2 regions of the Bacillus sp. J14TS2 genome follow, and region 1 is predicted to be linked to the other one. Evidence: a T-box and tRNA genes for the amino acid it is inferred to sense, from the RefSeq annotation. Region 1 holds a T-box; the other holds one or more tRNA genes.
The links. A T-box is a leader RNA that pairs with one kind of tRNA and senses whether it is charged. The one in region 1 lies ahead of KI375_RS21335 (valine--tRNA ligase), so its partner is inferred to be a tRNA-Val.

Region 1 (7,394 bases):
GGAGGTGCCTGAGATGAATGTTATTGATTTACATTGTGATGCATTATTAAAAATCTGGGAAAGAAAGGGGGCGATATCTTTTCGAGATAGTGAAGAATTGGATACAAATTTGCAACGACTGAAAAAAGGTGAAGTTAAAATTCAGTTTTTTGCAATCTTTATTCCTCCCGAAATTAAGGCAGAGGATCAGTTTCAAGCTGCTCTTGATCAAGTCGATTATTTCTTTACAGAGGTACTTGAAAAAAATCCGGAAATGAAGCAGATTAAAGACTGGTCCTCCATTAACTCATTAAAACCTAATGAAATCGGGGCGATCCTTACACTTGAAGGGGTAGATTGCATTGGGAATGATGTACAGAAGCTCAGAATTCTCTATCAACTAGGGGTCCGATCGGTAGGACTAACATGGAATTATGCAAACTTAGCCGCTGATGGAGTGGGAGAAGCAAGAGGTGCTGGATTAACCGCCTTTGGAAAGGAAATTATTGCTTTAAACAATCGCTATAAACTATTTACGGATGTGTCACATTTAGCTGAGAAAGGGTTCTGGGAATTAATGGAGCTCGCAGATTATCCGATTGCGAGCCATTCGAATGCCAAGGCGATTTGCCCTCATCCTAGAAATTTAACTGATCAACAAGCCTTGGCTTTATTTCAAAAAAACGGACTGATTCATGTTGTTTATCACCCACTTTTTACATCTAGTACTGGGCAAGCGACGATCACTGATTTACTTCGGCATATCGAGCATTTTTGCTCCTTAGGCGGCATCAAGCAAATTGGTTTAGGTTCTGACTTTGATGGAATCGATGAATATATCGTCAGGTTAGAAAATGCTTCGACCCATCAAAACCTTATTAACGAATTATTGAAATATTATTCTGAAGATGATGTAAAAGGATTCGCTGGAAGAAATCTACTTGAACATCTTCCCGTATAATTATTTGGATTGAAGTTCCTTAACTCAGTGTATTTTGAAGTCAATATGAAATATCTTCTACGTCAATTTATAAATGGATTAAGCTTTAGTCAAATATAGAAACACATTTTCTCCTTAAAACTATGTTATATTAGATTGTACATAGTTAGTAAAGGAGTTCGAAAAAATGGCAAAAAGTGTAGTAATTGCTGAGAAACCCTCCGTTGCACGCGATATAGCAAATGTATTGAAGTGTACTAAAAAAGGAAATGGATTTCTAGAAGGCAACAAATATATCGTTACTTGGGCGCTAGGGCATTTAGTAACTTTAGCAGATCCTGAAATATATGATGTTAAATATAAGAAATGGAATTTAGAAGATCTTCCTATGCTTCCAGAACCCATGAAATTAGTTATTATGAAACAAACCGGAAAGCAGTTTAATGCTGCAAAAGCACAGCTAAATCGCAGTGATGTGAATGAAATAATTGTGGCTACTGATGCAGGGAGAGAAGGAGAACTAGTTGCACGTTGGATAATTAAAAAAGCAAAAGTTCATAAGCCTATCAAACGTCTGTGGATTTCCTCTGTAACAGACAAAGCAATAAAAGATGGATTTAATAACTTAAAGCCTGGTAAAGCCTATGAAAACCTGTATGCTTCAGCAGTAGCGCGTTCGGAGGCAGATTGGTATATAGGGTTAAATGCAACTCGTGCCTTAACAACAAAATATAATGCACAATTAAACTGTGGACGTGTGCAAACACCAACAGTAGCAATGGTTGAAGCACGAGAAGAAGAAATAAAGAATTTCAAACCGCAAACGTATTATGGAATTGAAGCTCAAACAGATGGGCTTAAATTAACGTGGCAAGATGCAAAAGGAAATAGTCGCAGCTTTAATAAAGCAAAAGTTGATGCAATCGTTAAATCACTTGAAGGTAAAGATGCAACTGTTGTTTCCATTGACCGGAAAGCCAAAAAAACATTTTCACCTGCTCTATACGATTTAACGGAGTTACAACGTGATGCAAATAAAATCTTTGGTTATTCAGCTAAAGAAACGCTAAATATCATGCAAAAACTGTACGAGCAACATAAAGTGTTAACATATCCTCGTACTGACTCACGTTATTTATCTTCAGACATTGTTAGTACGCTTCCAGAGCGTTTAAAAGCGTGTGGTGTAAATGAATATCGTCCACTTGCTTATAAAATACTAGCAAAGCCAATAAAAGCATCAAAAGCCTTTGTAGATGATGGGAAAGTAAATGATCATCATGCTATCATTCCAACCGAAGGTTATGTGAATTTCTCAGCATTTACAGATAAAGAACGTAAAATATATGACCTTGTTGTAAAGCGTTTCTTAGCCGTATTATTCCCGGCTTTTGAATATGAACAATTAATAGTGCAAGCAAAAATTGGTGATGAAAAATTCATTGCCAAAGGAAAAACGGTATCTAATGCTGGTTGGAAAGAAGTGTACGGAAACCGATTCGATGATGAAGAAGCAACGGATGATGTAAAAGAGCAATTATTACCTCGTCTTGTAAAGGATTATGTATTAAATACAAAGTTGATCGCTCAAACGGCTGGCCAAACAACTCCCCCTGCACGTTTTACAGAGGCTACTTTACTATCAGCCATGGAAAATCCCACAAAGTACATGGAGACAAACAATAAGGAACTAGTAAATACGTTAAAATCAACTGGTGGACTTGGTACTGTTGCCACTCGAGCTGATATTATTGATAAATTATTCAATTCATTCCTAATCGAAAAACGTGGTGGAAAAGAAATCTTTATCACTTCTAAAGGTCGTCAGCTACTGGATTTAGTACCAGAAGAATTAAAGTCGCCAGCGACAACTGCTGAGTGGGAACAAAAACTTGAGATGATTGCTAAAGGTAGACTCAAAAAGGATGTTTTTATAAATGAAATGAAAGGACATACAAAAGAAATTGTTGCTGAAATTAAAGCAAGTAGTAGAAAGTACAAACACGACAATATTTCAACAAAAGCATGCCCGGACTGTGGAAAGCCAATGCTTGAAGTAAACGGTAAGAAAGGAAAAATGCTTGTCTGCCAAGATCGTGAATGTGGTTATAAAAAAAATGTTTCACGCTTAACCAATGCACGCTGCCCTCAATGTAAAAAGAAAATGGAACTTCGTGGTGAAGGTAAAGGCCAAATTTTCGCATGTAAATGTGGATATCGCGAGAAACTATCTGCTTTTGAAGCGAGACGTAAAAAAGAAGGTAGTGGAAAAATGGATAAGCGTAGTGTCCAAAAATACATGAAGGAACAACAAAAAGAAGCTGAACCAATAAACAATGCATTAGCAGAAGCGTTGAAAGGATTAAAAATAGATTCTTAATTGATTTGAGCTGGCGGTTCTCAACTGTCGGCTCGTTTTTTAAAACTTTAAGTAATGGAAACACTTTGGAATTTTACTTTGTAAAAAACTATTCTGTTCAATACAAAGTGAAAGTTCAATCAGTGGGGGTTTTACAGCCAGTTAATGCGGGATAAATTGTAATAAAACCTGTAAACACAACGTGAGAGCCTATACACCGTTGATTTCCGCTGCAGGCGGACGCTTTCTGCTGACATTTTTATGGTAGTCGTTGATTTTTTTTTGCTTTAGTGTATAATAATGGAAATTGAATACAATAAAGGCATTGACGAGGAGGAGTACATACTTATCTGATGCATAGAGAGAAGGTGGATGGTGTAAACCTTCGTGAAGATAGTATGGAAGTAGCCTCTGAGCTGTGAACCGAACGGAAAGATATTTCTTAGTAGACTTCAACGGGATTTCCGCCGTCACAGGAAAACGATATCGGATATTTATGAACTATCCCGCATCGGTAGAGTGCAGAGAATATTCTCTGAATTTGGGTGGTACCACGGACGCAATGTTCGCCCCAGAGCAATGGAAATTGCTTTGGGGCGTTTTTTATTGTGTTCAATCACTAATTTTGGAGGTATTCAAATGGAAAAGCGCTATAATTTTGCTCAGATAGAAAAACAAATGCAGGAATTTTGGGAAGAAGAACAAATTTACAAGTTCGATCCAGATGCACAAGGGGAGATATACTCGATTGACACTCCGCCGCCGACAGTTAGTGGAAACATGCATGTCGGGCACTTGTTCTCTTACACACAGGCTGAAATGATTGCACGGTTTCGCAGAATGCAGGGCTATAATGTATTTTATCCCTTTGGCTTTGATGATAATGGATTACCGACCGAACGTTTGGTTGAACGCGACGAAGGTATACGTGCAAAAGATTTCTCCCGGAGTGCATTTATTAATAAATGCAAACAGACAACTAAAAATTATGAAACAGAATTTAAAAAATTCTGGAGAACAATGGGATTTTCGGTTGATTGGTCCACGCAATATGAAACGATAAACGATGACGTTAGAAAAATATCACAGTTATTATTTCTAGAGCTTGTCCAAAAAGAAAAGACATATGTGAAAGAATCTCCTGTGCTTTGGTGTACCGAATGTCAAACTTCTATCGCTCAGGCCGAGCTTGATACAGCTGATAATGAATCGACCTTTATCTATATTCCCTTTATGGTTGAAGGAAATCCGCTTTATGTTGCAACAACACGCCCTGAACTATTATATGGATGCGTTTGTTTATTCGTTCATCCTGATGACGAACGATATACATCATATATTGGGAAAAATGCTCAGATACCGCTTTACGACTATGAAGTGCCGATACTGGCGGATGATACGGTTGGAATAGATAAAGGCACCGGCGTTGTTATGTGCGCAACATTCGGTGATAGCTCCGATGCCAAGTGGTATGCTGAACACGCTCTGCCATATCGCAAGGTAATTTTGGCGGACGGTACTCTTGATAAGGATGTTCCCTTTATCGGCGAACTTACGGTCCATGCCGCCAGAAAAGAGATCATTCGATTGCTTGATGAATCCAATCTGCTGCAGAAATCCGAGAATATAATACACGCTGTTGCAATTCATGAACGCTGCAGAAAAGAAATCGAAATCATCCCGTCAAGGCAATGGTATATCGATATTCTATCTGAAAAAGAGCGGTTTCTGGATGCAGCAAACCAAATAAATTGGTATCCCGCCTACATGAAAAATCGCTATATTGCATGGGTTGAAAATTTGAAGTGGGACTGGTGTATTTCTCGTCAACGCTATTTCGGCGTTCCTTTTCCAGTTTGGTATTGCAATCATTGCGGAAAAGCTAGCTTCGCAAAAGCCGAACAGCTTCCCGTCAATCCGCTCGAAACCCCATACAAGGGTACATGTGACTGCGGATGCAAGGAATTTACTCCCGAAAGTGCCGTATTCGACACATGGGCAACGTCATCGCTAACGCCGCAGATCCATGAGAGGTTTGGTCTTAAGCTAACTCCAATGGGTATGAGAACGCATGCACATGAAATCATACGGACATGGACTTTTTATACTATCGTAAGAAGCCTGTATCATACAGGAGATATTCCATGGAAAGACTTAATGATAAATGGATTTGTTCTCGCTAAGAAGGGAGAAAAGATCAGCAAGTCAAAAGAAAATTCTGAGATGGAACCAGAAGCGCTAGTTGCCGCTCATTCTGCAGATGTTTTGCGCTATTGGTCAGCCAACGCGCGTCTCGGAACCGATACCTTTTTTGCTATCGACGAGCTTACGATTGCCAAACGGTTTATTACGAAGCTGTGGAATGCTTCCAAGTTTGCCATTTCTCATTTGCAAGACATTGATTTATCGGAGAAACCTCAGCTATTGCCGGTGGATAGATGGATAGTCGAACGTACGAATGAAACGATTAAAAAGGCTACCGTATGGTTGAATGAATATGAAATCGGATCGGCAAGACACGAATTGGATGAATTGTTCTGGAAAGACTTTTGCGATAATTATATAGAAATCGTCAAGTCCAGATTATATAAGCCCGAGCTTCATGGATATGTTGAAAGGCGTTCAGGTCAGTATGCGCTTTATTATTCATTGCTGAATATCCTGAAAATGTATGCTGTATATATTCCGCATATCACCGAATATATATATCAGCAATTTTTCAAACAGCATGAAAAAACTGCATCCGTTCATCTTTTGAAATGGGAAAAAAATGAGCACTTAAACGATGATTTTCTAGAGTTTGGAGAAACGATTAAAGAAGTGATATCCGCTATGCGGAAGAATAAATCGGATAAAAATTTATCGATTCGGGCTGAGATCGATGTTATCGAAATTAGAACTGTGTCTAAACATTTAGAGTGGTTTAAGCAGACCGAAAAAGATTTGAAAGCCTGTTCTAACGCTAAGGTGATACAGTATATCTCTAAGTAATTGTGCTGCTAAAGGCAAATCATTTCCTATTAGAAAGATTAAAGTGGACTCAAGTAATTATCTGGTCCCTCCATACAATGTTTTTGTTACCCCAGTGCGCGCGACCCGAGATTTTTCTGCTAAGACAAGTGATTACCGTTAAGAGCTTAGCAAAATAAATACTGATAAAAATAAAAAAGATTTTCAGTGTCCATACATTTTTTAGAACTTTTGAATAGTATATGGTGCAAGGGTGATCATTCACCCTTTAATTCTGACCTGGAGGTGAGAATATGGGCTTCGGATGTGGTGGCGGCTGTGGCGGCTACGGCGGATATGCTGGCGGAGCTGGTGGTGGTTTCGGCTACGGCGGTGGCTTTGCGTTGATCGTAGTACTATTTATCCTGTTGATTATCGTTGGAGCAGCTTGGTTATAGAAGGTAATGATTAGGTAAAAGCTGTATTTCTTTTATGTTTGTGAAACAGGAAAGTGGAGAGAATCTTCTCTCCACTTAATTTTGATCTTGCCAAGCAGGCAGAATAACAGTAAAGACTGTCCAATCTTCATCAGATGAGCAAAGTAAATGACCATGATGCTTGTCAATAATTTCTTTACATACATAAAGCCCTAACCCTGTTCCAGAATCCTTGGTAGTGAAAAAAGGATCAAAGATGGTTTCAACGATATTTCCGGGTATTTTTGGACCTGAATTTGCAATTTTTATAAAATTTTGATGTTGCTCTTGATAGCCCGATATTTTTATAATTGGTTTGGGAACTTGGTGAGACATCGCCTCTATAGCGTTAAAAATAATATTAATAAGGACTTGTTTGATTTCTTCAGCATATCCATTTATGTATAATGCCCCATTAAAATTTGTATCTAGTTGCACATTAGACTCTAAAATTTTTGGATAAATGAAGGAAAGGATTTGATCAAATTGATCAGATAAGGAAAAAATCTCCTTTTTTTGATTCGTTTTTTCTTTCTTAGAAAGCATGAGAAATTGAGTAATTTTTACCTTTAAATCGCTTAATTCATCTTGGATAATATCTAAATAGGGAAGATCTGGTCGATCAGAACGAAGTAATTGCACAAAGCCATCTACCGTTGTTAAAGGATTACGAAATTCATGGACAAAGCTT
Region 2 (7,394 bases), on a different contig from region 1:
ATGTGCTACTATATATAGGCATCAAGAAAGGATGATCACTATAAACGCTGAAAAATATGATCTTAATACGATATACATATTAAAGGAGCACCCTGATATAAGCAGTGGTCGGTGTGACAACTGTAATAATGCTGCTTTTCACAGCTACTTACAAGATGGTAAGTTAATTCGCAAATGTAAGTCCTGTGGCATGATGAAAAGTATTTAACCTTATCACAAGATGGAGTCCTTCAGTATTAAATATCTCTACAATAGTTCTCCATCTCCTAATTTTGGACGTATCAAAAAAGCATCTAAATAATAAAGATGCTTTAAATTTAATACCTTCTCTATAATTATTTTATTCATTGATACCTAGACGTATTTCCTCCGCTTCCTCTTGGATTTGGCCAATCAAGGATATAACAGATCCTGCAGTCTGAATCCAACTTCCCACTGCCCCAATCTGACCTTGTTCCGAGTTATTTCCGTGCAGTTCTTGAGTAGTACTTATTGCTTGCAAGGAGTTCCCAATGCCCTGTAAAAGGTTTCCAACAATATTCTCCGCTCTTCCAGCTTCTGTACTATCAAAAAACTCATCTGCCAGTCCTACGAAACTTCCTAAAGCCTGCATCCAAGTTCCCGCAATAACTATTCTTTGTTCAGTCTCTTCGTCAGAACAGCCATAAAGCAACATCCCTGCGAAAACGGTCGAATTACCTGTTGCTTGAATTTCATCTCCGATTTTTTCTAGAGATACTGAACCTTGGCCATCTGCGGCCAATGCACTTCCCGAAGCTTGCAAAACATTGCCTATCAGTCGCAATTGATAGCTTTGTGTTTCATTTAAATGTAATTGAGGAGTATTGCCGATGGCCGCTTGTATAGTTCCAATTGTTGAGAGAAAATAACCGATTATTTCCTTCAAATGATTATTCATGTATATTCAATCCAACTCATTTTCATTTCTAATACATTCTATTCTTAAACCGATTATTCAGTTCATTCCTTCCATCAACCGTAGCATACTGCAACTTATCCATAGGGTAGGAGTTTTCCGCATTAACGGGCAGAAATATCTCCACCTCCAAGCAAATTTAGCCTTTGATCCTCAAAAATTCAGTGGGGATGAAGATACACCGTCCTTAGAATCAAGTTTGCCTTAAATCCTTCTACTTTCAACATCTTACACTCCGGAATTTGAAAGTGTTGACTTAAAATTATTTATCTAGTATAATTAATCTTGTCTTTACATAATATGTTGATTCTGTAGCTCAGCTGGGAGAGCGCCACCTTGACAGGGTGGAGGTCGCTGGTTCGAGACCAGTCAGAATCACTACGGATCGTCAAACGTTAATATAATAGCGTTTGACGTTTTTTGGTCTAGGAGATTATAAAATGAAACTTCAATCAGTTAAAGGCATAGGATGTGCTAGTGCAGACATGATGATTGTTATCACGAACTCCGGCTGAGAAAGATGGTCTAGGAATTGATGATGTTTTTTATTCAAAATTGTTATCAATCAAAATTTTTTTATAAATGTCAGACACCAAAAAATCCTCAAACGATAAGTGGTTTTTTATAGGCGAACTTGGAGGAAATAGCTTTCCTAAAGGATAAATTAGATTTATATCGAATTTCAAAATTATAGTTAATAGTTGCAATTAACATTTAATAGGAGAAGGAAACGATGAGTAAATATGACTTTTTATCAATAGCAGCAGTGGTTATTAATATCCTTGTCTTTTTTATTTTTCGTGGTCCGAATGTAAATGGATTTATTTTGGCTGCCGCTATGGGGATCATTGCAATTTTTGGTATTTTCGTTGCCCTTCGCTCAAAATACGTTGCATTGTATATTATTATAAATGTGATGATATTAATATCTTTACTAGTTCTTATTTTTGCTTTACTCGTAAGCTATGGCAGAGTTATGAACGAGTAAAATTTTATACATAGAATTTCTTCCATCCTTCAAATTTCAACGAATATGAATTTTTACAGTGTCGCTGTGCCTCTTAATGCGGAAGAAAGGAGCACAAACGAGATACAAAAACAAGATTTAAAATTTGAAGTTTTGCTCAAGACCCAAATGGAAATAATACAAATAACTAGGCATTGAGGAGGTCTAAAGAATGAGTCTACTTTATATCAAAGCGATGGAAGTCTTTAAAAAAGATGCAGAGCGTCAGAATAGAGAAGGACCTCAAGATATTAAACCTTATATAAAAAATAAATGGCGAAAAAATAGGTATTAACAAGTATGAACGAGAATTGAAAGGCATTGAATGACACGCGAGAGGTCGTTCAATGCCTTTTGTGTTATAGAAAAAGGCACTATACAAAAATACGATAAGGGTCGCTATGGTGAACGTAAATGAACAAAGCATCTAATAAAGGGAGATAAAACTGGACAAATCTATATGATATAATGAAAACCACAATCTATAAGATTTGTTACTTCTGTGAACTCACCACCAATAGATTCTTCACTTGATTGAATAAAAAAGGAGAGAAGTCGATTATATGGTGAAGTATAAAGTATTAGCCTTAGATTTAGATGAAACCGTCCTAACCCGCAATAAAGGCGTATCTGGAGCAAATAAGCAGTGGATAAAACGAGCAGCTGATGCTGGTGTTGTCGTCGTTTTGACAACAGGTCGAGGATTACAAAGAGTTGAACGAATTCGTCAAGAATTAGGTTTAGAGTCACCAATGGTACTTGCCAATGGAGCTGAGATCTGGAGTAAACCTGGAGAACTTGTGAAAAGGTTTTATATTGAGCAAAAGGATATTCGCATGTTGCATGCAATGGCTCTTGAATCTGGGGGAACATTTTGGGGATATAACGATACAGACCATGTCAAGATGGAAGATTGGGCAGATGATATCTTTGCAACAAACTTTTTCAAATTTGGTATTAGTCATAATGATGAACAGATTGTTCGACAATTAAGAGAGAAACTAAAAAATAGTGAGACATTAAATATTACATGGTCGTCGAGTCGTGTTGTGGAAATTTCACTTGTCAATGTTTCAAAGGCGACAGGTATACAGAAGCTTTGTGAACATTTAGGGATTGAGATGGCAGAAGTTATGGCCATTGGGGATAATCGAAATGACCTTGAATTAATCAAAGCTGCTGGTTTAGGCATTGCGATGGGTAATGCTGAGAAGGAATTAAAAGAAGTGGCAGATCAAATCACAACAACAAATGAAGAGGATGGAGTTGCTCAAGCAATTCAAACATATCTTTTTGAGGAAGATGTAAGCTGATAAAGAAAGCTGTGCCTTGTTATTTTAGGCACAGCTTTCTTTATTTGTTCATAAAAGTGGTAAAAAATTTGGTGTGCCCTTAATCTTTCTGAAAATAAGTATATGGACCATGATGAAAAGTTGTATGTACAATTAAAAACCGGTTCTCTAATATAAAATGTAATAGTAAATCCCCGAGGAAATGAACTCTTTTTCTTAATAATAAGATCGATAGGGGAGTGTAATTTCTGATCATAATTAGGAGAGATAAAATGACTGAAATTGGTTTTGTAAGACACGGAAACACAAATTGGAATATTGAACAAAGAGCACAAGGTCATTCACATAATCCATTAAATGAAACAGGTATGACACAAGCACATGCTGTTGGGAAGCGCTTGGCCGAAGAAGATTGGGAAGTTATGATTTCAAGTGATTTATTACGAGCCCGCCAAACGGCAGAAATTATTGCTTCCTATTTAAATTTGCCTATTTTATTTGATAAGAGATTAAGAGAGATTTCGCGAGGGAAAATCGAGGGGACCATCGAAGAAGAGAGAATTGAAATATGGGGTGAGGATTGGCGCCAGCTTGATCTAGGTGAGGAGACCATTGAAGCTTTACGTGCAAGAGGTGCTCAGTTTGTGGAAGACACATTAAAACAGTATAAAGGAAAAAAAGTATTGGTGATTACGCATGGGAAATTTCTAATTCAAACATTACATGAAATATGTCCAAATGAAACAGATCCAGATGATTTAGTGAAAAATTGTTCTGTCACAATTATAAAAGATATGAAAAAAGGGATGGGATATAAACTTTATAATTGCACTCGCCACCTTGCTGAAAAGGAATTTACTAAATAATACGACTCATCAATGTTACCTAAAAGACAATCGATTAGATAATGTATTGAGGAGGTTTTCACATGAAATTAACATTTTTAGGCACTGCCGGGCCTGATCAAATCCCATCACCATTTTGTGACTGTAGAACGTGTACCTATGCACGCGAACATCGGGGCTATGACTTGAGGAAAAGGTGTATGTACTTAATTAACGATGATTTATTAGTGGATATGGGTGCAGATCTTTTTGCAGCTTGTTCCATGCATGGGGTGAATTTAATCAACACGAAATATGCCCTAGTTACACATAGCCATCATGATCATTTTGATGTGAAGAATATAGGTTTGCGCAAATTAGGCTATCCCACCTATCAGGAATTACCAGTTTTAACGTTCGTAGCTCCACCCTCTGTTATGGCCTTATTAAGCGATTCAGATGTCAGGGATGCGGAGATAGGATTGAAAAGAAAACCTATCCTCCCTTTTGAGCGAATAGACCTTTATCCGTATTCTATTAAGGCACTTAAAGCAACGCATATACCGTCAATAGGGGACGCTGTAACCTATTTAATAGATGATGGCAAAAGCAAAGTATTAATCGCATCGGACACAGCAGTGTACAAGGAGGAAGTATGGCCGCATTTGCAAGATATAGAATTAGATCAGCTGATTATAGAATGTGCGGTTGGAACGAATACTGAATTTAAAGCAGGACAAACACGACATTTGAGTGTAGATGGGGTAGAGACCATGATTACGAAAATGAGAAAGATTAATGCGATTACTGAACAAACTGCCATTCATGCAACCCATTTTACACATAAGCATTGCCCGCCACATCACGAGATGAATGAAGTACTTCGACCTATGAATGTTGAGTGTGCTTATGATGGATTAGTTCTACAATTTTAGCGGGCATCAGCGCCTTTATCCTCCTTTTGAACAAGCACTTTAAATGATTATCAAATAAATATTTCAATTCGATCTAAAAATGCGGAAGGGTGGGGGAATATGAAAATAGATACAAAAACGATAACAAATATGGAAGCGGATACAGGTAGACAAAGTAAGCTCCTCCATACATTAAAGAAAATAGGCGGAAATTGGCAGCTTTATGTCTTATTGTTTCCAACATTAGCGTATTTTTTTATATTCAAATATGTACCTATGTATGGATTACAAATAGCTTTTAAGGATTTTGTGCCAGTTAATGGAATTTGGGGAAGTCAGTGGGTGGGCCTTGATCATTTTACAAGATTCTTTCAATCCTATCAATTTTGGAATCTTTTAAAAAACACATTACTTATCAATTTTTATCAATTGCTATTTTCGTTCCCGATCCCGATTATCTTCGCTTTAATGTTGAATCAAGTGACAAGGACAAGGTTTAAGAAGATTGTCCAAACGGTTACGTATGCACCGCATTTTATTTCTGTCGTTGTCCTTGTTGGGATGTTATTTATTTTCCTTTCGCCATCGAATGGATTTATTAATAATATTATTCAACTTTTTGGCGGAGACCCTATTTACTTTATGGGCAAGGCAAGTTGGTTTAGGACCGTTTATATTGGTTCCGAAATTTGGCAAACAACAGGGTGGAGCGCAATCATTTACCTAGCAGCCCTGACTTCTATCGACCCCCAATTACATGAAGCAGCAATTGTGGATGGAGCTAGTAAATTTCAAAGAGTACGTCATATTGATGTACCTGGAATTATGCCGGTTGTGATGATCCTCTTAATCTTAGATATTGGAAAATTTGTCTCTCTAGGTTTTCAGAAGGTCTTGCTTATGCAAAACACTTTGAATATCAGTTCATCTGAAGTGATACAGACTTATGTTTATAAGACAGGTATTTTGAGTTCTCAGTTTAGTTATGCAGCAGCTATCGGGCTATTCGAAAACGTGATTAATTTTATTCTATTAATTATGATGAATCAGTTTGCTAAAAAAATGAAGCAACAGTCTTTGTTTTAAACGAGGAGGGACAACTTTGCAAAGAATCGCAAAATCTCGAAGTGACAAAATCTTTGATTTTATCAATTATGGAATTTTGACAATCATCCTTCTGATCGTCATGTATCCTTTATATTTAATTTTTATTTCCTCATTTAGTGAACCAGATGCTGTCAACGCCGGTAAGGTAATGTTTTGGCCGATTGGCTTCACATTAAAAGGGTATCAAATATTACTTGAAAATAAAGAAGTATGGATTGGTTATCGCAACACTTTACTTTATGTCGTTTTATCTGTTGGAATTGGCGTATCGTTGGTCACAACAGCAGGCTATGCTTTATCAAGGAAAGATCTATTTGGAAGAAACTTCTTCATGTTCGCGATCGTCTTTACTATGTTTTTTAGTGGGGGATTAATCCCTTCCTATTTACTTGTTCAAGATTTAAAAATGATGAATACCATTTGGGCTGTTGTTGTTCCCTCAGCTGTTTCTGCTTATCACTTGATCGTAACTAGAACGTTTTTTCAAACGACGATCCCCAATGAATTATTAGAGTCAGCACAAATGGATGGTTGTTCAACATTTCGGTTCTTCTTCAGTATTGTTGTGCCTTTATCGACACCAATTATTGCTGTAATGGCGTTATTTAGTGCAGTATCTGAATGGAATTCTTATTTTCCTGCTTTAATTTATTTACATGATCAAGCTTTATATCCACTCCAGTTGATTTTAAGAAGTATTCTAGTCGCAAGTCAAGAAGCAGCCCAGGCAACGGAAGGGGCAGTAGATCCGGAGTTAATTGTGGAACAGCAAAGATATAAAGAACTAATTAAATACGCGTTAATTATTATCTCGAGTTTACCAATATTAGCACTCTATCCATTTTTACAACGCTACTTTGTTAAGGGTGTCATGATTGGCTCTATCAAAGGTTAATGACTTGTTGGTTGCACCAGAAACCCTGATTATAAGGTTTCTGTTCAATAATAAAATCAATAAGGGGGAAAACAGGAAATGAGAGGGAGAATACTATCAACGTTTTTAATCATTAGTGCAATTGTCTGGGTATTATCAGGCTGTTCAAAATCATCTAATGAAACAAATGCAGCCAAAAGTGAGCCAGATGAGAATTTCAATGAAACAGGTTTGCCAATCGTGAATGAAGAAATCACCTTAACAATTGCCGGATCTTATGATGCAAGGACAGGTTCAAATTGGAATGAACTTGAAACGATTAAAGGGATAAATGAAGGGACGAATGTAAAGATAGATTGGCAGCTTTCACCTAGTTCAGACTGGGCCGAAAAACGTAATTTATTATTAGGGGCTAGTCAGGATTTACCAGATGTCATGTT

Region 2: it encodes a tRNA-Val, which carries the amino acid that the T-box ahead of KI375_RS21335 (valine--tRNA ligase) is inferred to sense. The anticodon was not compared.

Annotation. Positions count from the first base shown of each region.
Region 1 is NZ_BORE01000016.1:91,184-98,577, forward strand. Features, by position in the region: gene KI375_RS21325 (dipeptidase) at 14-940, shown strand; gene KI375_RS21330 (DNA topoisomerase III) at 1,107-3,299, shown strand; T-box leader at 3,595-3,855, shown strand; gene KI375_RS21335 (valine--tRNA ligase) at 3,918-6,269, shown strand; gene KI375_RS21340 (YjcZ family sporulation protein) at 6,542-6,685, shown strand; gene KI375_RS21345 (sensor histidine kinase) at 6,761-7,394, opposite strand, start outside.
Region 2 is NZ_BORE01000019.1:30,475-37,868, forward strand. Features, by position in the region: gene KI375_RS28140 (DUF8096 family protein) at 32-208, shown strand; gene KI375_RS22845 (DUF6944 family repetitive protein) at 341-919, opposite strand; tRNA gene KI375_RS22850 (tRNA-Val) at 1,243-1,315, shown strand; gene KI375_RS22855 (hypothetical protein) at 1,671-1,925, shown strand; gene KI375_RS27720 (hypothetical protein) at 2,116-2,238, shown strand; gene KI375_RS22860 (Cof-type HAD-IIB family hydrolase) at 2,507-3,256, shown strand; gene KI375_RS22865 (histidine phosphatase family protein) at 3,508-4,101, shown strand; gene KI375_RS22870 (MBL fold metallo-hydrolase) at 4,164-4,994, shown strand; gene KI375_RS22875 (ABC transporter permease) at 5,094-6,059, shown strand; gene KI375_RS22880 (carbohydrate ABC transporter permease) at 6,076-6,975, shown strand; gene KI375_RS22885 (extracellular solute-binding protein) at 7,054-7,394, shown strand, end outside.